One region of the Brassicibacter thermophilus genome, then DNA from elsewhere that is predicted to be linked to it. Evidence: predicted binding sites of a transcription regulator. Region 1 holds the regulator's gene; each other region holds the start of a gene.
What was found. Region 1 encodes HrcA, which represses chaperone genes, less so after heat shock. Its sites were predicted from a motif close to ATTAGCACTCNATANTATNGAGTGCTAAT; they were not measured.
Positions count from the first base shown of each region.

Region 2: htpG (molecular chaperone HtpG) is a predicted target of HrcA. The motif match lies at 4,718-4,746, and genes of this name have one in related genera.
Region 3: ACZ41D_RS11225 (co-chaperone GroES) is a predicted target of HrcA. The motif match lies at 4,314-4,342, and genes of this name have one in related genera.

Region 1 covers NZ_AP042446.1:2,026,503-2,033,886, reverse strand. Annotated here, with positions in the region: gene lepA (translation elongation factor 4) at 1-1,315, shown strand, start outside; gene hemW (radical SAM family heme chaperone HemW) at 1,404-2,540, shown strand; gene hrcA (heat-inducible transcriptional repressor HrcA) at 2,686-3,717, shown strand; gene grpE (nucleotide exchange factor GrpE) at 3,818-4,477, shown strand; gene dnaK (molecular chaperone DnaK) at 4,507-6,336, shown strand; gene dnaJ (molecular chaperone DnaJ) at 6,629-7,384, shown strand, end outside.
Region 2 covers NZ_AP042446.1:2,496,165-2,503,548, reverse strand. Annotated here, with positions in the region: gene ACZ41D_RS11980 (GGDEF domain-containing protein) at 98-709, shown strand; gene ACZ41D_RS11975 (helix-turn-helix transcriptional regulator) at 742-1,737, shown strand; gene ACZ41D_RS11970 (DegV family protein) at 1,972-2,847, opposite strand; gene ggt (gamma-glutamyltransferase) at 2,893-4,500, opposite strand; gene htpG (molecular chaperone HtpG) at 4,783-6,663, shown strand; gene purC (phosphoribosylaminoimidazolesuccinocarboxamide synthase) at 7,202-7,384, shown strand, end outside.
Region 3 covers NZ_AP042446.1:2,342,849-2,350,232, reverse strand. Annotated here, with positions in the region: gene ACZ41D_RS11245 (ISLre2 family transposase) at 1-562, shown strand, start outside; gene ACZ41D_RS11240 (Glu/Leu/Phe/Val family dehydrogenase) at 1,095-2,360, shown strand; gene ACZ41D_RS11235 (DNA-3-methyladenine glycosylase family protein) at 2,474-3,370, shown strand; gene ACZ41D_RS11230 (DUF554 domain-containing protein) at 3,411-4,094, shown strand; gene ACZ41D_RS11225 (co-chaperone GroES) at 4,389-4,670, shown strand; gene groL (chaperonin GroEL) at 4,722-6,356, shown strand; gene xylB (xylulokinase) at 6,738-7,384, shown strand, end outside.

The DNA.
Region 1 (7,384 bases):
GTCTGCTAAAGAGGGATTAAATATAGATGAAGTGTTAGAAGCTATAGTAAAAAGAATACCATCACCAAATGGAGATGTAAATAAACCTCTTAAAGCTCTGATTTTTGATTCATATTATGATAATTATAGGGGTGTTGTAGCTTTTATAAGGGTATTTGAAGGGAAAATAGAAAAAGGTATGACTATTAAAATGATGTCAAATGGAAAAGAATTCGAAGTAACAGAAGTAGGTATAAATGTTGCAAAACAGCTAAGTGTAGAAAAACTTGAAGCTGGTGATGTAGGTTATGTAGCTGCGAGCATAAAAAAAGTTGGTGATGCTAGAGTAGGAGATACAATAACAGATGCACATAATCCCACTGATAAACCGTTACCAGGTTATAAAAAGGTAACGCCTATGGTATACTGTGGCATATATCCTGCAGAAGGAGAAGATTATAACAGTGTAAGAGATGCTTTAGAAAAGTTACAGGTTAATGACGCAGCTCTAGTTTTCGATCCTGAAACTTCAGTTGCATTAGGATATGGTTTTAGGTGCGGATTTTTAGGTTTACTTCATATGGAGATTATTCAAGAAAGATTAGAAAGAGAATTTGACTTAAACATTATTACTACAGCACCAAGTGTTATATATAAAATAGTAAAAACGGACGGAAAAACTATAGATATTCAAAACCCGACAAACCTTCCACCTATGACAGAAATAGAAGTTATGAAGGAGCCTATTGTTGATGTTTCTATTATGACTCCAGATGATTATGTAGGGGCTATTATGGAATTATGCCAAAATAGAAGAGGCGTTTTTAAGAATATGGAATATATTGAATCAAATAGAGTTGTTATGCATTATGAAATTCCTTTAAATGAAGTTATATATGATTTTTTTGATGCTTTAAAATCTAAAACAAGAGGATATGCTTCATTAGATTATGAGCTAAAGGGGTATAAGGATTCTGAACTTGTAAAAATGGACATACTAATAAACGGTGAGTTAGTAGATGCTTTTTCTATTATTGTGCATAAAGATAAGGCTTATGAAAGAGCTAGAATGATAACTGAAAGGTTAAAAAATGTAATACCTAGACATCAATTTGCTATACCTATTCAAGCAGCAATTGGTGGGAAAATAATTGCTAGAGAAACAGTAAAAGCATTAAGAAAAGATGTTTTGGCTAAATGCTATGGTGGAGATATATCTAGGAAAAAGAAATTATTAGAAAAGCAAAAAGAAGGCAAAAAGAGAATGAGACAAATAGGTAGTGTTGATGTGCCACAAGAAGCTTTTCTTTCCGTTTTAAAATATGATGAAAAATAATTCTAAAATTTTCAATATATAGGGATCAATATGTGTTAATAAAAGCATTGAAGCTATATACCTGTCAAAACAATAAGAAGGTGAATTTATGAATGAAATTTCCATATACATACATATTCCTTTTTGCCAAAAGAAATGCAATTATTGTGATTTTAATTCTTTTTCTGATTGTTTAGATATAGTGCCAGATTATATTAGTTATCTGAAGAGAGAAATTGATCTGTATAGGAATGTACTTAAAAACTATGAAATAAAAACGATTTTCTTTGGTGGTGGAACTCCTTCATTAATTGATGCTAAATATATTGCTGAAACATTAAAGTATATTTATAACAATTTTAATATTAGTCATTTAAAAGAAATAACGTTGGAAGCTAATCCTAAAACATTAAATAGTGAAAAATTAAAGATTTATAAAGATATAGGTATTAATAGAATTAGTTTAGGGGTACAGACATTAAACGATAAGTTGCTAAAAAGATTAGGAAGGATTCACGACTCAAAAATATTTTATAAAAATTATGAAGAAGTAAGAAAACATGGATTTAAAAATGTTAATGTTGACGTAATGTTTAACTTGCCTAATCAAGGTATTGATGATGTATTAGAAACTTTAAATAAATTAGTAAAATTAAATCCTGAGCATATATCTTATTATAGTCTTACTCTCGAAAAAAATACACCTTTTTACAATGATTATAAAAATAATAAATTACACCTTCCAGATGAAGATACAGAAAGACTTATGTACCATAAAGGATTAGAATTTCTACAAAAAAAAAGATATGTTCATTATGAAATTTCCAATTTAGCTAAAGAAGGATACCAATGCTTTCATAATTTAGTATATTGGAAAGTAAAACCATATATAGGACTTGGCCTTTCTGCACATTCTAATATTAATGGTGTAAGATATGGGAATTATGACGACTTTAAAAACTATTTTTCTTCTATTGAGAATGGGAAATTACCTTTTAAGGAAATGGAGTTTATTGATAAAAAAATGGAGATGAGTGAGTTTACTATTTTAGGGTTAAGGTTGATAGATGGTATTAGTTATGAAGATTTTTATAAAAGGTTTAATTGTTCATTGGATAATGTATTTGGTGATATATTAAATAAATATGTGAATGAAGGGCTGATTAAGACCGAAGATAAAAGGGTAAAATTAACTAATAAAGGTCTGGATTTATGTAATCAAATTTTTGTTGATCTTTTACCTTAAAATAATGAAAAGTTTTTTATAGAAAGGTATTGACAAAATTTTATATCAATGATAACTTAAAATCGTAGGATTAGCACTCAATAACACAGAGTGCTAATAAAACACAAATATGATTGTTTTTATCATAGTTTTGAGGTGATAAGTTATGCTTGATGATAGAAAAATAAAAGTTTTACAGGCTATCATTCATAGCTATATAACTACCGCAGAGCCTATAGGGTCAAGAACTATATCTAAAAAATATAATTTAGGAGTAAGCTCTGCTACCATAAGGAATGAGATGTCTGATCTAGAAGATCTTGGTTATTTGAGTCAGCCTTACACATCTGCAGGACGGATACCATCTGATAAAGCATATAGATTGTATGTTGATAAATTAATGAAAGATGCTAAAGTTAATAATGAGATGAAAATGAATATAAAGCAAAAGTTATATCAAGAAATTGGAGAATTAGACCAACTTATTCAAAAATCAGCTAAAATTCTCTCTGGTGTTACTAAATATACTTCGCTTGCTGTTGCACCACAGATTAAGAAGACAATTTTAAAGCATATACAATTAGTTCCAATAGACGAATATAAAATTTTGCTGGTACTAGTGAGTGAATCTGGTATAGTTAAAAATTCTATACTAAGGATAGATGAAGCGATTTCGCCAAATCAGTTAAACAAAATCTCTAATTTTTTCAATGCCCGGTTGACAGGATATACATTTGAAGAAATAGGAAATAAGATAGAAGAAGAAATTGTAAAAGAGATGTACGATTTAAGTAGTATAATAAAAAAAGTCATACCAATTATAAGTCAGTCAGCATTTGAAGGATTAAATCATGTTACTTTATTTTCAGATGGAGTTACAAATATTTTTAATTTCCCTGAATATAATGATATTTCTAAAGCAAAGTCTTTTATTTCATTTATTGAAGATAAAGATGCTGTTATAGATACATTATTAAATACGGGATTTAATGATGTTGAAATTAAAATTGGAAGCGAAAATTGTTACGATGAAATTAAAGATTGTAGTGTAATTACTGCTACATATAAAATAAATGGAAAGACAATTGGTAAGATTGGGGTTATAGGCCCTACTAGGATGAATTATTCAGAAGTAATTTCAACTGTAAAATCCATAGCTGAAAGTTTAAATGAAGTTATAGAACAATATTTGAAGTAAAAATATATTTTGATAATAAAGGTGTAAGATTTTATCTTGCACCTATATATTGTGTTATTTAATTTTTAATAATATATAACTAATAAAAAAGAGGTGAAAAATGTTGGAACATAAAGACGAGTTAAAAAAGGATATGGATGATAGTATAGAACCTAATGAAGATGAAAATAAGAATAACAAATGTGATTCGCAAAAGGATGAACCAACAAAAAATAGTGAATGTTGTAGTGAAAAATGTAAAGAAACTAAAAAAGATTTAGATGATAATGAAAAAAAACAGAAAGAAGAAAATGAAATTAAAGAAAGCAGTAATAAGAGTAAAGAATATGAAGATCTACTTAAAGAAAAAGAAGAAATAAGTAATAGATTTTTAAGATTACAAGCAGACTTTAGTAATTATAAAAAGAGAGTTGCAAAGGATAAGGAAAAGATATATGCGTATGCAGCAGAAGAGCTAATAACTCAATTGTTACCTACTTTAGATAATTTTGATAGAGCGTTATCTTCTATAACAAATAAAGATGATGAGTTTTATAAGGGAATGGAGATGATATATAAGCAAACAATTAAAGTATTAGAAAATTATGGGTTAAAAGAAATAAAAGCAATAGGAGAAAAATTTGATCCTAATTTTCACCATGCAGCAGCAACGGAAAAAAATGATAAATATGAAGAAAATACTATTATAGAAGTTTTTCAAAAGGGATATTTGTTAAAAGATAAGGTTATCCGACCAAGTATTGTTAAGGTTATAAAATAAATTCTATTTTAGTTAAGGAGGAATAAATTATGGGAAAAATTATTGGAATTGATTTAGGAACAACAAATTCTTGTGTTGCAGTTATGGAAGGTGGAGAACCTGTTATTATTCCAAATGCAGAGGGTAATAGAACTACTCCATCCATAGTTGCTTTTACTAAAAATGGTGAAAGGTTAGTTGGCGAAACAGCTAAAAGGCAAGCTATAACAAATCCTGATAAGACGATAATTTCTATTAAAAGGCATATGGGTTCTGATTATAAAGTTAATATAGATGGCAAAGAATATACTCCTCAAGATATTTCAGCTATGATATTACAGAAACTTAAGGCAGATGCTGAAAATTATTTAGGAGAAACTGTAACAGATGCTGTAATTACAGTACCTGCATATTTCACAGATAGCCAAAGGCAAGCAACAAAAGATGCTGGAAGAATAGCAGGTTTAAACGTTAGAAGAATAATTAATGAACCAACTGCAGCTTCATTAGCATATGGAATGGATAAGGAGAATGAACATCAAAAGATTATGGTATTTGACCTCGGTGGAGGTACATTTGATGTATCTATACTTGAAATAGGTGATGGAGTCTTCGAAGTAATTGCAACTAAAGGCAATAATCATCTTGGTGGTGATGATTTTGATCAAGAGATTATAGATTATTTGGCAAATGAATTTAAAAAGGAAAATGGAATAGATTTAAGAAATGATAGAATGGCTCTTCAAAGGTTAAAAGAAGCAGCTGAAAAGGCTAAAAAAGAATTATCTACAACTATGACTACAAATATTAATTTACCATTTATTACTGCAACTCAAGATGGACCTAAGCATTTAAATATTGATTTAACTAGGGCAAAATTTAATGAGTTAACTGCTCACTTAGTTGATAAAACACTTGAGCCTACAAAACAAGCTTTAAGTGACGCAAACTTAAGTCCATCTGATATTGATAAGGTAATTTTAGTTGGAGGTTCTACAAGAATTCCTGCAGTACAAGAGGCAGTAAAAAAACTTACAGGTAAAGAACCTCATAAAGGAATAAATCCTGATGAATGTGTTGCATTAGGTGCTGCAATTCAAGGTGGAGTACTTAGTGGGGAAGTTAAAGATTTATTACTTTTAGACGTAACTCCATTATCCCTTGGTATTGAGACTTTAGGAGGAGTATTTACAAAACTAATAGAAAGAAATACTACTATACCAACCAAAAAGAGCCAAATATTCTCTACTGCTGCTGATAATCAAACTGCAGTTGATATACATGTACTCCAAGGAGAAAGACCAATGGCTCGTGACAATACTACATTAGGAAGATTCCAATTAACAGGAATTCCACCAGCACCAAGAGGTGTTCCTCAAATCGAGGTAACATTTGATATAGATGCTAATGGTATAGTAAATGTTTCTGCTAAAGATTTAGGTACAGGCAAAGAACAAAATATTACAATTACAGCATCAACAAATTTAACTGAAGATGAAATCCAAAAGAAAATAAAGGAAGCAGAAAAATTTGCCGAAGAAGATAAGAGAAAGAAAGAAGAAATAGAAGTACGAAATAATGCTGACAATTTGGTATATCAAACCGAAAAAACATTGAAAGATTTAGAAGGTAAGATTTCAGCTGATGAAAAGTCTAAAGTTAAATCAAAATTAGATGAATTGAAAAAAGCATTGGAATCTAATAATATTGATGATATTAAGAAAAAAACAGAAGAGTTGACTAATGAATTCCATGTGTTATCACAAAAAATGTATCAACAAACTTCGCAACAGCAAGGTAATGCGCAAGGAGGACAAACAAATAAAAAAGATGATGATGTGGTAGATGCTGATTATGAAGTAGTAGATGATGACAAGTAATTTTTACCAAAGCTAAATCTTTTGATTTAGCTTTGGCTTTTAATGGAGTTATTTTTTATAAGAATAAATTGTATAATTACTATATAGGGTATAAATTTTTATTTTGGTTTTATAGAATTTAAAATTAATTCTTTGTATAAAATTCAAAAAAGTTAGTCTAAAGATTAAATTTACAAGAGCTAATAAATAATATATATTGTGAAAAATTCTTATGGGTATTTTTAAAATTTATGAAACAATGATCAGACTATAAAACTAATTAATAATTACAACTTTGAAAGTTGGTGAAAGAGTGAGTAAAAGAGATTACTATGAAATTTTAGGAGTAAGTCGCAATGCAAGTGAAGATGAGATAAAAAGAGCTTATAGGAAATTAGCTAAGAAGTATCACCCCGATTTAAATCCAAATAACAAAGAAGCTGAACAAAAATTTAAAGAGGTTAATGAAGCATATGAAGTATTAAGCAATTCGGAAAAAAGAGCAAGATACGACCAATTTGGTCATGCTGGGGTTAATGGCCAAGCTGGCGGATTTAGTCAAGGATTTGGAGGCTTTGGTGACATATTTGATGATATATTTGATATGTTTGGTGGTGGATTTTCTAGTAATAGAAGATCAGGGCCGAAGAGAGGAGCTGACTTAAAATATAAATTAGACCTTAAGTTTGAAGAAGCTGCTTTTGGTGTAGAAAAGGAAATTAAAATCAATAGAAATGAAATTTGCTCAGCTTGCAATGGAACTGGTGCTAAAAATGGAACCAGTAAAGAAGTATGTTATAAGTGTCATGGTACAGGAGAAGTACGATATGCTCAAAAAACACCTTTTGGCCAATTTGTTAATGTAAGGACTTGCGATGTATGCAATGGAACTGGTGAGATTATTAAGGAAAAATGTGATAAATGCCGTGGAACTGGAAAGATAAGAAAAACTAAGAGGATTCATGTAAAGATCCCTGCTGGAGTAGATACTGGATCTGTAATACCATTAAGAGGCCAAGGTGAACCAGGAGAAAAAGGTGGAGCTACTGGAGATTTATATATTTATATT
Region 2 (7,384 bases), 470 kb from region 1:
TTTAATAATAATTTAAAAAAGGACAAAAATTGTCCACTATACGATATAAAATAAAATTATATTAAATACTTAAATAATTTAGAGCAGGGGGTTTAAAATGAGGTATAGGAAATTATCTAGGTCGGAGGTATTAAGAATATTAAGACAAAAAGATAGAATTATAAAAAAACTATATAGAGAGAAACAAGAACTAAAGCATTATGCATCATTTGATAGTATGACTCATGCTTTAAATAGAGGAATTGGTATTAATATTTTGAAAAAAAAGATGATAAAAGCGAAAATTACTGGTGATAAATTAACGGTATGTTTTATTGATGTTGATGAACTTAAAAAAATTAATGATAATTTTGGACACAGTGAAGGAGATAGGCTTTTAATAAATATAGTAAAAATCATTAAGGGAAATATTAGAAAGAATGATTTTATAATTAGACTTGGCGGAGATGAATTTTTAATAGTATTTCCTCAGACTGATATAAAATGTGCTCGGGGCATCTTAAAAAGAATTTGTGATAAAATAACTAAAATAAATAGCAAGGGAACAAATAATTATAAAATGTCTATAAGTTACGGGTTTGCTCAATTTAATCCTAACAGTCAATTGAATGTAAAAAAACTAATCGACAAAGCAGACGAAGAAATGTACAAAAAAAGTAAAAAAATAAAGGATTTTAAACATAAATGTCAAAATAAAACGATATTATAAAAATTTTATGAAGCAAGGTGGCAAATTATATCATGGAAAGAAATAGGGCACAAGGAGTTATTTTTTTATTTGATATATTGCTGAAAGGAGGAATAGTAAATAAGCAAGATGTAGCAGAAAAGTTAGGAGTTAGTACAAAGAGTATATCTAGATATATTAGTGATTTAAATTCGTATTTTACTAATGAAGGTATACAAAGACGTGTAAAGTATAGTAGGCAAAAAAGAGGATATGTGCTTGAAACAACAGAAGAAAATATATTTACTAAAAAAGAGATACTTGCAATATCAAAAGTGCTTTTAGAAAGTAGAGGGTTTAATAAAAAAGAAATAAATATAATTATAGAAAAACTTTTAAACAATTGTGTTCATAAAGATAAATCATACATACGACAAGTCATAGGAAATGAGTTAAACAATTATGTTCCACCGAAACATAATGAAGATTTAATAGATAAGTTGTGGAATTTAAGTGAAGCCATTGTTAAACAAAAAAAAATTAAAATTGAATATACCAAAATAATAGATAAAGGAAAAATAAGTTTTGATTCCATAGAGAGAATATTAATTCCTCAAGGTTTATTGTTTTCTGAATATTATTTTTATTTAATAGCTTTTATTGATGGCAAAAATTATGAATATCCTGGTATTTATAGGTTAGATAGGATTAAAAGTTATCATGTTTTAGAAGAAGGATTTAGAATTAATTATAGAGATAGATTTAAAGAAGGGGAGTTTAGGAATCATATTCAATTTATGCAATCAGGGAAATTACAGACGATTAAGTTTAAATTTAAAGGTAAATCTATTGAAGCGGTTTTAGATAGATTGCCTACAGCTGAGATTATTAGCGAAAATAATGGCGAGTATCTTATAAAAGCAAAAGTTTTTGGAAAAGGTATTAAAATGTGGCTTTTAAGCCAGGGAGAAGCTATTGAAGTTATAGAACCTAGAGAATTTAGAGAAGATATGAAAATGACTATTTGCAATATGCTATATGCATATAATAATGAAAATAACTTTAATTAGATACAAATTTATAAATTATGGCAAAACTCCTGAAAATCTTATGAAACTATCAAAGGAGAATATAATTAATTTTATTATATTTTATGCATTAAAATAGTATTTTGGCAATAATTTTAATTATAGAGTATTATGCTCATTTATTAATGTGTTATATAGTATATTTGTTTTTATATTGGTTTATATGCTTCAAGGTAGCCTAAAAAGCTGAATTAAAGCATATAAACCAATAGGGATCTATAATTCATTTATGTACAACTTATGTTTTTTATTAAAAAAGAATACTCCTACTCCACCAATACCCAAATGTGAACCAAGTACACTACCTATTTTATCTATTAATATTTTATTATTTCCTATCTTTTTAATAATCATATCTTTAATTTCTAAAGCAGTTTCTAAATCATCTGCATGACTTATTCCTATAATTTGGTTTGGAAATTCTTTAATTCTTTGTTGAACTATATCTACAACTCTATTTAACGATTTTTTTCTACCTCTAATTTTTTCTATTACTTCCATTTTACCATCTCTAACGTGAAGAATAGGTTTTATGTTGAGCAAATTTCCTATTATAGCTTGACTTTTATTTATTCTTCCACCCTTTAAAAGCCAACTTAAATCGTTAATAGTAAAGATATGTTCTATATGCTCTGAATACTCCTTAGATGCTTTAATTATATTGTTAAAACTAGCACCTGCTTGAGCTAATTTAGCACCCTGCAATGTGATCAATCCTGAGCCTATAGCACCAGCTTTTGTGTCTATTATTTCCATCTTAACATTAGGGTACTGTTCTTTAAGTTCTTTAATAATCATAGCAGCTGTTTGATATGTGCTAGAAAGTTTTGAAGAAAATGAATAAAAAATGAAATCTGTACCTTTAGAAGCATATTTTTTAAATAAATCGTATGTTTCCTTAGGATTTGGCAGCGAAGTTTTAGGAAGTATTCCATTTTTCATGGCATTATATACTTCTTCAACTTTTATTGTAACTTTATCCCAAAATTCTTTTCCATTTATGTATACCCTAAGTGGTAAAACCTTTATACCATATTTGTCTATAATATGTTTTGGCAAATCACATGTGCTGTCAACTATTATTTTAGTCATACCATTTATCTCTCCTTATACTTTAATAATACCATAAAAGTTATTTTACCAAACAGCGATATATCCATCACAGCGTGATTCTGTTCCTCCGCACAATGTACCTTCTTCTGTTTTCCAGATAATTTGACCTCTTCCAAAGTTACCTGGTTCAGGGTCAATAACTATATCATGGCCTTTTGCAGTTAATTCTTGGATTATATCGCTAGGGAAATTCTTTTCTACTTTTATCGTTTTATCTTTTATCCACTGCCATCTAGGAGCATCTAGTGCATCCTGTGGATTAAGGGCAAAATCTATTGTATTTGTTATTACTTGAAGGTGACCTTGAGGCTGCATAAATCCACCCATAACTCCAAATGGACCAACTGCTTCTCCATCTTTCATTAAAAAGCCTGGTATAATGGTATGATAAGGTTTCTTTCTACCTTCAATACAATTAGGATGGCCTGGTTTAATGTTAAAATTTTTACCCCTATTATGTAATGCTATACCTGTTTCTGGTATAACTATCCCTGATCCAAAGCCTATATAGTTGCTTTGTATATATGAGACCATGTTACCTTCATTGTCTGCAGTACATAGATATACAGTTCCACCTGACTGTGGAGTACCTACAGTAGGCTGTAAGGCTGTATTACTTATTAATGAAGCTCTTTCTTTTGCATATTTTTCAGATAATAGATCTTCACAGCTATAATTCATATAGTTTATATCAGCAACGTATTCTTTAGTATCGATAAAAGCTAATTTCATTGATTCTATAAGTTTGTGGTAAGTATCAGCATTCTCTTTGTTAGACACTTCAAAATTTTTAAATATATTCAAGGCCATCAAAGCACTTATACCGTGACCATTAGGAGGAATTTCATATACTTCATAACCTTTATAATCTATTTTTATAGGTTCTACCCACTCTGGATAATAAGATGCTAAATCTTCTTTTCTAATGTATCCATTGTACTTTCTACTGAAGCTGTCAATCTTATCGGCAAGTTTTCCTCTATAAAATGATTCTGATTTTGTCTTTGCAATCTCTTCTAAAGTCTGTGCATGTAATTCAGATTTCCATACTTCACCTGGTTTTGGAGCATGTCCATTTGGGGTAAAAACCTTAAACCAGTTTTTGTACTCTTCTCCATTTAGCGACTTTTTATATATTTTGTAAGCTATATTCCAAAATCTAGATACTGTAGGAGTGACGGCATATCCATTTCTTGCTGTAATAATAGCTGGCTGTAGGAGTTTTTCAAATGGTAGTTTTCCGAACTTTTTTGATAATTCTGCCCATGCAGCTGGTACGCCTGGTACAGTAACTGGTATTAGCCCGTATTTAGGTATCTCGCTATAACCTTTTTCGATGAGTTTTTTTGATGAGATGAGGCTTGGGGCATATCCGCTGCTATTTAATCCGTGAAGTTTACCATTTGCCCATACTAATGCAAAGGCATCGCCTCCTATACCGTTTGAAGTAGGTTCTACAACTGTTAACATAGCTGCTGCTGCTACAGCAGCGTCTATAGCATTGCCACCTTTTTTTATAATTTCAAGACCTGCTTGAGCAGCAAGAGGTTGAGAAGTTGCGACCATAGCGTTTTTAGCATAAAGCAAATTTCGTATAGATGGATACTTTTTTGTTAGAGCATTAAATTTCATAACAAACAATCCTTTCTTATACTATTGAAGAAATTGCAAAGTTTTGAGTTTGTAGCAATTATTCAAATTTCTCTATTGTTAATAGAAGAGAGTAAAATTTCATGACATTACTTAATAATATTATACATCATAATAAAAGAAAAAGTGAGAAAAATTGAGCAATTTTTATATAGATGTGTAAACCACTTGACAAATTATATGGATTTGATAAATTATAATTAGCACTCCTCTTAATAGAGTGCTAACAATTTGGAAAAATCTTGGTGAAGGGAGAAGATTTATATGGAAAAAAAGGAATTTAAAGCAGAATCGAAACGACTGTTGAATTTGATGATTAATTCCATTTATACTCATAAGGAAATATTTTTAAGAGAGTTAATTTCCAATGCAAGTGATGCTATTGATAAAATTTATTATAAAGCTTTAACAGATGAAAATTTAACATTTAATAAAGACGATTATTACATAAAGATTATACCTGACAAAGAAAATAGGACATTAACAGTGCTTGATACAGGAATTGGGATGACTAAAGAAGAGTTAGAAGAAAACCTAGGGGTAATAGCTAAAAGCGGTTCTCTTGCATTTAAGAAAGAAAATGAAATGAAAGACGGCTTTGATATTATAGGACAATTTGGAGTAGGTTTTTATTCAGCATTCATGGTTGCTAAATCAGTTACAGTTATAAGTAAGGCTTTTGGTAGCGATCAAGCATATAAATGGGAATCACAAGGGGCTGATGGATATACTATTGAGCCTTGTGAAAAGGAACATTTTGGTACAGAAATAATATTAAAGATAAAAGATAATACTGAAGATGAGAAATATGATGAATTCTTAGAAGAATATAGATTAAGGTCTATTATTAAAAAATATTCAGATTTCATAAGATACCCTATAAAAATGGATGTTACAGAATCAAAACTTAAAGAAGGTTCAAAAGATGAATATGAAGATGTAGTGGTAGAAAAAGTTATTAATAGCATGGTACCAATTTGGAGAAAAAATAAAAATGAGCTTACTAAAGAAGACTATGAGAATTTTTATTCAGAAAAACGTTATGGCTTTGATAAACCTTTAAAATACATTCATATAAAAGCTGAAGGTTTAATAAGGTACAATGCTATATTATTCATACCAGAAAATATGCCTTATAATTTTTACACTACTGAATATGAAAAGGGATTAGAGCTGTACTCAAATGGTGTTTTAATAATGAATAAATGTCCAGATTTACTTCCTGATTATTTTAGCTTTGTAAAGGGTATGGTGGATTCTGAAGATTTGTCATTAAACATTTCTAGGGAAATGCTTCAGCATGATAGACAGTTAAAAGTAATCGCTAAAAATATAAAAGATAAGATAAAAAATGAGTTAGAGTTGCTTCTTAAAAATGATAGAGAAAAATATGAATCATTTTATAAGAATTTTGGTAGACAGTTAAAGTATGGTGTTTATAGTGATTTTGGACAGCACAAAGAAGATTTACAAGATTTATTGATGTTCTATTCATCAAAAGAGAAAAAAATGGTAACCTTAAGCGAATATGTAGATAGGATGAAAGAAGATCAAAAGTATATTTACTATGCTTCTGGAGACTCTGTAGATAGAATTGATAAAATGCCTCAAATAGAGCTTTTGTCGGACAAAGGATATGAAATATTGTATTTTACTGATGATATAGACGAATTTGCTATTCGCATGTTAATGAAATATAAAGATAAAGAATTTAAGTCTGTATCTAGTGGAGACTTAGGAATAGATGAAAAAGATGAAAAAGAGGAGAAAAATGATGAAACAGAAGAAAATAAGAAAATATTTGAATTTATGAAAAATACTTTAGGGGATAAGGTTAAGGATGTAAGACCATCAAAAAGGTTAAAAAATCATCCAGTATGTATTGCTACCGATGGGGAATTGACTTTGGAAATGGAAAAGGTATTAAATGCTATGCCAAATAATCAAAAAATAAAAGCAGAAAAGGTACTTGAAATCAATGTAAATCATGAAGTATTTAATGCTTTAAAAAATGCATTTAACAATGATAAAGAAAAGTTAAAGATTTATACTAATGTTCTTTATAACCAAGCTTTGCTTATTGAAGGATTAGCTGTAGAAGACCCTGTAGAATTTACAGATAATATATGTAAATTGATGAAATAATATGTTAGATTGTGCCATGTTAAAGGTTAAGAAAGCCTGTGGAAAATCTACTTCCCCTGCTCCGGTATTCAAGCACTATTTAGGGTATAATATTAGGGTAGTGCTTGAATAAGTCGCAATGAAAGTAGATTTTCCAAGGCATAATAATTAAAGTATTGAAATTGTTTACCTATAGAAGCTGTGTAACTTTTAAATTGATTTTTTTGATAAGCATATTGTACATTTAAATTATATATGATAAAATATGCGTGTAAATTAATAAAAGTGAATATACCTGCATCTATAAAAAGAGACATAAAGGGGACTGAGTAGGGTTTTATTATTATTTCAGTAACCTTTTTTTATTTTTTTCATATTTCATCTAAAAATATACTTTCTGCTTTGGTATTTAAGCAATATTCAGGGAAAAATACTAGAGTGATGTCTAAATGAATGGCAGGCTATAAACTTTATATTTAGAGGTACATAATAAAATGTAAAGTTGTTTATCTATATATTATGTAATTTCTTTAAATAATAAAAATCTTAGGAGGGTATTATGGAAAAGAAAAATTTACTCTATGAAGGTAAAGCAAAGAAGGTTTATAAGACAGATCGAGAAGACGCTTATATTGTAGAATACAAAGACGATGCAACTGCATTTAATGGTTTAAAGAAGGGGACTATTTATGAAAAGGGCATAGTAAACAACCGTATGTCTAATCACATATTTAAGCTTTTA
Region 3 (7,384 bases), 320 kb from region 1:
AAGCAATGGTAACATAGAAGAAGGATTAGAAATGATAACAAAACTAATGATAGAAAACAATGATAATCAAAAGAAAATGAAGAAATTACAGGCACTATATAATTACCTAGTAAACAACAAAGAAGGGATAGTGCTCTACAAACTTCGCCCAGACATAAATATGCCGCAACCACCAGAAGGAATTAAATATAGAAATCTAGGAACAATGGAACATAGCATATGTGATATATTAGCACAAAGGATGAAAGGGAATAAAACAAGTTGGTCAATACAAGGAGCCAGTAACTTAGCCAAGATACTAGCAGAAAAAGCAAGCAAAGAATTAGCAACAACAATAAAATCACTACTGAACAAAGAAATAAAAGAAGAAAAGCTTGAAGAAATAATAGAAAAAGTAGGATTAACAGCAGCAGAAGTAAATAAAAAGCCAAAGAAAAGCAAGATATACAAACACAAAAGAGCAAGCATGCCATTTAGTCAATGTTCAGTAACTAACGGAAGAAAAGCCATAAAGGACATGTTAGGTTGCAAATGTGCAAGTCAAATGAACCTAAGTTTTTAATATCTAATATATTATATAACTTAAAAGAATAAGCTAACATACGATACCTATGCTCTAATATAAGCCTAAAAAAATACAACATAATAGAGCATTAATACTGATGAATAAATAGAATTAGACCTAAAAATAGGGCTCTCAGACTTATTGTTATTCTATAATCATAAGTCTAGTATTATAGAATAACAATTTTGAAATCATTGTAAAGTATATGTAAATTTATTTTTAAAATTGTAGAAAGTATAAATAGAATACTCTTGCCCTATCGGGCATAAAAACATAATTAAAACAGCAAAATTGGATGATTAAATTTAAAAATAATAATTTTGCCAACTTTTACTTGACAGTATCTAATTTCCATTTACTATTTACAATAAAATATAAGTGTGTTATAATTCCATTTGAAAAGGGAAAAGGTTTCTAAAAACACATAAGGAAAATGTTTTATTGTGTTTATTTTATTAACAAAGTGTCCCTTTGACAATTAGTTAAAAATATAACAATTTAAATTTAATATAAAATAGGAGGTCTTGAAATGACAAAGGAAAGCTTAAATCCTTTAAAAAATGCTCAGTTACAAGTTAAAGAGGCTTGTGACAAATTAAATATGGAACCAGAAGTATATGAGTTGCTTAAAGAACCTCAGAGATTTATTGAAATTTCAATTCCTGTAAAAATGGATGATGGAACTGTTAAAGTGTTTAAAGGCTACAGATCTCAACATAATGATGCAGTTGGTCCAACTAAGGGTGGGGTTAGATTTCATCCCAATGTAACTCCTGATGAAGTAAAAGCATTATCAATATGGATGACATTTAAATGCAGCGTAACAGGCATTCCTTATGGTGGAGGTAAAGGTGGTATTACTGTAGATCCCAAAGAATTGTCAAAGGGAGAATTAGAAAGACTTGCTAGAGGATATGTTGACGGTTTATATAAATATTTAGGAGAAAAAAATGATATTCCTGCTCCAGATGTAAATACTAATGGTCAGATAATGGCATGGATGGTTGATGAATATAATAAACTTGTAGGGCATAGTGCTATAGGAGTAATTACAGGTAAGCCAGTTGAATTTGGTGGCTCAAAGGGTAGAAATGAAGCAACAGGTTTTGGTGTTGCAGTTGTAGCTAGAGAAGCTGCTAAAAAATTAGGTATAGATATGAAAAATGCAAAAATTGCAGTTCAAGGATTTGGAAATGTTGGTAGATTTACAGTTAAAAATATAGAAAAATTAGGAGGAAATGTAGTAGCAGTAGCAGAATGGTGTAAGGAAAAAGGAACTTATGCTTTATATAATGAAAAAGGATTAAAATTTGAAGATCTTCAAGCTTATATGGAAAAGAACGGAAATCTTTTAGGTTATCCAGATGCCGAAGAAATTTCATTAGAAGATTTTTGGAAATTAAACGTTGATATAATGATACCAGCTGCTTTAGAGAATGCTATTACAAAAGATGTTGCAGAATTAATCAATGCTAAGCTAGTTTGTGAAGCAGCTAATGGTCCTATAACTCCAGAAGCAGATGAAGTACTTAATAATAAAGGAATAGTAGTAACACCTGATATTTTAACTAATGCAGGTGGTGTTACAGTTTCATACTTTGAATGGGTACAAAATCTTTACGGATATTATTGGAGCGAAAAAGAAGTTGAAGAAAAAGAAGAAATAGCTATGGTTAATGCATTTAATGATATTTGGAAGATTAAAGAAGAATATGATGTACCTATGAGAAAAGCTGCTTATATGCATTCAATTAAAAAGGTTGCAGGTGTAATGAAATTAAGAGGATGGTATTAATATTAAAAACTCTCTGGTTTAAACCAGAGAGTTTTTAATATTATTTAGTATTATTTTGAAAAAGTATAGGGTATAATATGTATTATACACATATTTTACTGAGGAGTGAAATTATGCAGTATGATGTAACTTATGATAAAGGGAAGATAATAATTAAAGATGCTAAAGATTTTGTTCCTAAGCATGTATTTGAATGTGGTCAGTGCTTTAGGTGGGATAAAAAAGAGGATGGAAGTTATACAGGAGTAGCTTATGGTAAAGTAATAAATGTTAAAAAAGAAGGAGAAGACATAGTAATATCCAATTCAAATATGGATGATTTTCAAAACATTTGGGTAAAATACTTTGACTTAGATAGAGATTATGGTAATATAAAAAATATACTTTCAAAAGACCCGATATTAGATAAGGCAGTGAAATTTGGCCACGGTATTCGTATCCTTAACCAAGATGCATGGGAGATATTGATTTCATTTATTATTTCAGCAAATAATAGAATTCCTATGATAAAAAAAGCTATAAAATTGTTATGTGAAAGATATGGAGAATACATAGAAGACTATCAAGGAGAGAGCTATTATAGCTTTCCACGCCCAGAGGTATTGTCAAAGCTCAGTATAGAAGATTTAGAAAAATGTAAAACAGGATTTAGAGCTAAGTATATCTTAGATGCTTCCGCAATAATATCATCTAAACAGATGGATATATATGCACTAAAAAATATAAGTACGGAAGAAGCTAGGAAAAATTTAATGCTTTTTTCTGGAGTAGGACCTAAGGTATCTGATTGTATTATGCTTTTTTCTTTAGAAAAACGAGATGCTTTTCCAATTGACATATGGGTAAAAAGGGTTATGGAATATTTTTATATAAAAAAAGATACTAAACTAAAAGATATACAAAAGTATGCTAGAGACAAGTTCGGTGAATATGCAGGATTTGCTCAACAGTACTTATTTTACTATGCAAGGGAGTTAGGTATAGGTAAAACAAAGAAAGTAAGCAAATAGGCCAAAGACTGCCTTTGATGTTTCAAAAGGAGGAATATACATGTTAGGAACTATAGTTAATTTTCTTGCAATTATCATTGGTGGAAGTATAGGGGTATTTGTTAAAAATGGACTTAAGGAGAAATATAAAATTACCATCATGCAGGGAATTGCTTTATCTGTATTGATAATTGGTATTACGGGAGCAATCAAGACAGAAAATATGCTTTTGATGATAGGAAGTATAGTTGTTGGCAGCATATTAGGCGAGCTATTTAATATTGAAGAAAAATTGGACAAACTAGGAATTTGGTTAGGAGATAAATTTGGAAGCAGTAGTTCTAGTTTTTCTAAAGGGTTTGTTATGTCATCATTAATTTTTTGTGTTGGTGCTATGTCAATAGTAGGGGCTCTTGAGAGTGGCTTAACAGGAAATCATCAAACTCTTTTTGCAAAATCTATACTAGATGGTATTTCATCAATAATATTTGCTTCTACACTTGGTGTAGGCGTAATTTTTTCATCTATAACTGTACTCATTTATCAAGGAATTATTACTATTGCAGCTTCATCAATAAAGAATTTACTTACCCCAGAAGTTATAAATGAAATGTCAGCTGTAGGCGGACTGCTTATTATGGGAATAGGAATTAATATGCTTGAAATAAAGAAGATTAAAATAGGAAATATGCTTCCAGCCATATTTATACCTTTAATATATTATGTTATAACTATATTATTTTAAATAATAAAGAAAATTGAAGGATTACTATAAAGTTAAAACTTAATATAATATTTTATTGTATAAATTACTCAACAAAGAAAATATAAGAAATATAGAGACAATAAATGCGATAATAAGATAAAATAACAAAATTGCCATTAAAGATTAATATTGACAATATACGATTAAAAATTAAACTTGATTACATGAACCTGTTTATATAACATTATATTTGTAAGTGTTAGCACTCGACGATGATGAGTGCTAATAATATATTAGTCAGTTAAAAAATTTATATACAAGGAGGTCAATTTTATGAATATCAAACCTTTAGGAGACAGAGTAGTTATTAAGAAAGTTGAAGCTGAGGAAAAAACGAAAAGTGGTATTGTGTTACCAAATACAGCTAAAGAACAACCTCAAATGGCTGAAGTTATAGCCGTTGGAGCTGACATTACAAATGATGAAAAGAAAAAGGATCAAATTAAAGTTGGTGACAAAGTAATATTTGCTAAATATTCTGGTACTGAAGTAAAGATGGATGGAGTGGAATATACTATATTAAAATTAAATGATATTTTAGCAATAGTTGAATAAATTTAGTTATTTAGTAATTACTACATAATAATATAAAGGAGTGTGATTTTAATGTCTAAGGAAATAAGATTTGGAGAAGAAGCACGTCGTTCAATGGAAAAAGGTATTAATAAATTAGCTAATACTGTTAAGGTTACTTTAGGACCTAAAGGAAGAAATGTAGTATTAGGTAAGAAATTTGGTTCACCACTTATTACAAATGATGGTGTTACTATAGCTAGAGAAATAGAATTGAAAGACCCATATGAAAACATGGGAGCTCAATTAGTTAAAGAAGTTGCAACTAAGACAAATGATGTTGCTGGTGATGGAACTACTACAGCTACATTATTAGCTCAAGCAATTATAAGAGAAGGTTTAAAAAATGTTGCAGCTGGTGCTAATCCAATTATTTTGAAAAAAGGTATAAATAAAGCAGTTGAAAAAGCAGTTGAAGAAATAAAAGCATCATCAAAGAAGATTGAAAGCAAAGAAGCTATAGCTCAGGTTGCTTCAATATCTGCTGCAGATGAAGAAATAGGAAACCTAATAGCTGAGGCTATGGAAAAAGTAGGTAATGATGGAGTTATCACTGTAGAAGAATCAAAATCAATGGGAACTACTCTTGATGTAGTTGAAGGTATGCAATTTGATAGAGGATATCTATCACCATATATGGTAACTGATACAGAAAAAATGGAAGCTGTATTAGAAGATCCATATATTTTAATTACAGATAAGAAGATATCAAACATTCAAGAAATATTACCAATACTTGAAAAAATAGTTCAACAAGGTAAACAATTATTAATTATCGCTGAAGACGTAGAAGGAGAAGCTCTTGCTACATTAGTTGTTAATAAATTAAGAGGAACATTCAATTGTGTTGCTGTAAAAGCACCAGGATTTGGTGATAGAAGAAAAGAAATGTTAAGAGATATTGCTATCTTAACAGGTGGAGAAGTAATTTCTGAAGAGTTAGGATATGACCTTAAAGAAGCAAGTATTGAAATGCTTGGTAAAGCTCGTACAGTAAAAGTTGATAAAGAAAATACAACTATAGTTAACGGAGAAGGAAAACAGTCAGAAATAGAAAATCGAATAAAACAAATAAAAACTCAAATAGAAGAAACTACTTCAGAATTTGATAAAGAAAAATTACAAGAAAGATTAGCTAAATTATCTGGTGGAGTTGCAGTTATTCAAGTTGGTGCAGCTACAGAAACAGAACTAAAAGAAAGAAAGTTAAGAATAGAAGATGCTTTAGCTGCAACAAGAGCTGCAGTTGAAGAAGGTATAGTACCTGGTGGTGGAACTGCTTTTATCAACGCTATTCCAGCTATCAAAAAGTTAGTTGACGAAGCAGAAGGAGACGAAAAAACAGGTATAGCTATTATAATGAGAGCTTTAGAAGAACCAGTAAGACAAATAGCTATTAATGCAGGACTTGAAGGTTCAGTAATAGTTGAAAAAGTTAAAGAATGTGAAAAAGGCGTTGGATTTGACGCATTAAATGGAAAATATGTTGATATGATTAAAGCAGGTATAGTAGACCCAACTAAAGTAACTAGATCAGCTTTACAAAATGCTGCTTCAGTATCATCTATGGTACTTACTACTGAAAGTGCAGTTGTTGATGAACCTGAAGAAGAAAAATCTAATGCAATGCCAGGAGGAATGGGTGGCGGAATGCCAGGAATGATGTAATAAAATATATCATAGGGACGGTTCCGACGATATATTTTATACAAATAAAAGACGCGAGGATATGTTTTGATATGTCCTCGTGTTTTTTATTATAAAAAATCTGCACGACTATTTTCAAGTATTATTCTAAATAGTGTATTAATAAATTTTGAGGTTAGAACTTGTTTCATTAATATATATGTTTGTGAAATTTTTAATTTTCTAAATTCTAAAATTAGTCATTGACGAATTATGATTTTTTGTGGTATTATCAATATGAAACGTGTTTCATAGAGATTTATATTTTTAAAGATAAAAAGTCATTGCCCCCCTATATGGAACATGTTTCATACTTATGATTATATTAGTTCAAAGTTAAGAAAAAATAGGAAGGTAGTAAATATGATATATATTGGTATAGATTTAGGTACATCATCTGTAAAATTATTAGCTATGAATGAGTATGGTAAAATATTGGGAAATGTTGTAAAGGAATATCCAGTTTACTATCCAAAGGCAAATTGGGCAGAACAAGATCCTGATGACTGGTGGATTCAAACAAAAACAGGATTAAAAGAATTGATTTATAATTATGATCTTCCAAGGGACGCAATAAAAGCCATAAGTTTTAGCGGTCAAATGCATGGCTTAGTAGCTCTTGATGAAAATGGTAACGTTTTGTTTCCAGCTATTTTATGGAATGATCAAAGAACAATTAATGAGTGTAATGAAATAGAACAATTTTTTGGACAAAAGAAATTAAATGAATTAGTTGGAAATAAACCTCTTACAGGATTTACTGCTCCCAAGATATTGTGGCTTAAGAATAACCATAAAGATATTTTTAAACAAATAAATCACATTCTTCTTCCTAAAGACTATATAAGGTATAAGCTAACTGGAGATTATGCTACTGATGTTTCAGATGCTTCTGGAATGCTTATTTTAGATGTTAAAAATAGAAGATGGTCTGAGGAAATGATGGATTTTTTAGAAATTGATAAAACTATGCTTCCAGAACTTTATGAATCTTATGAAGTAACAGGAGT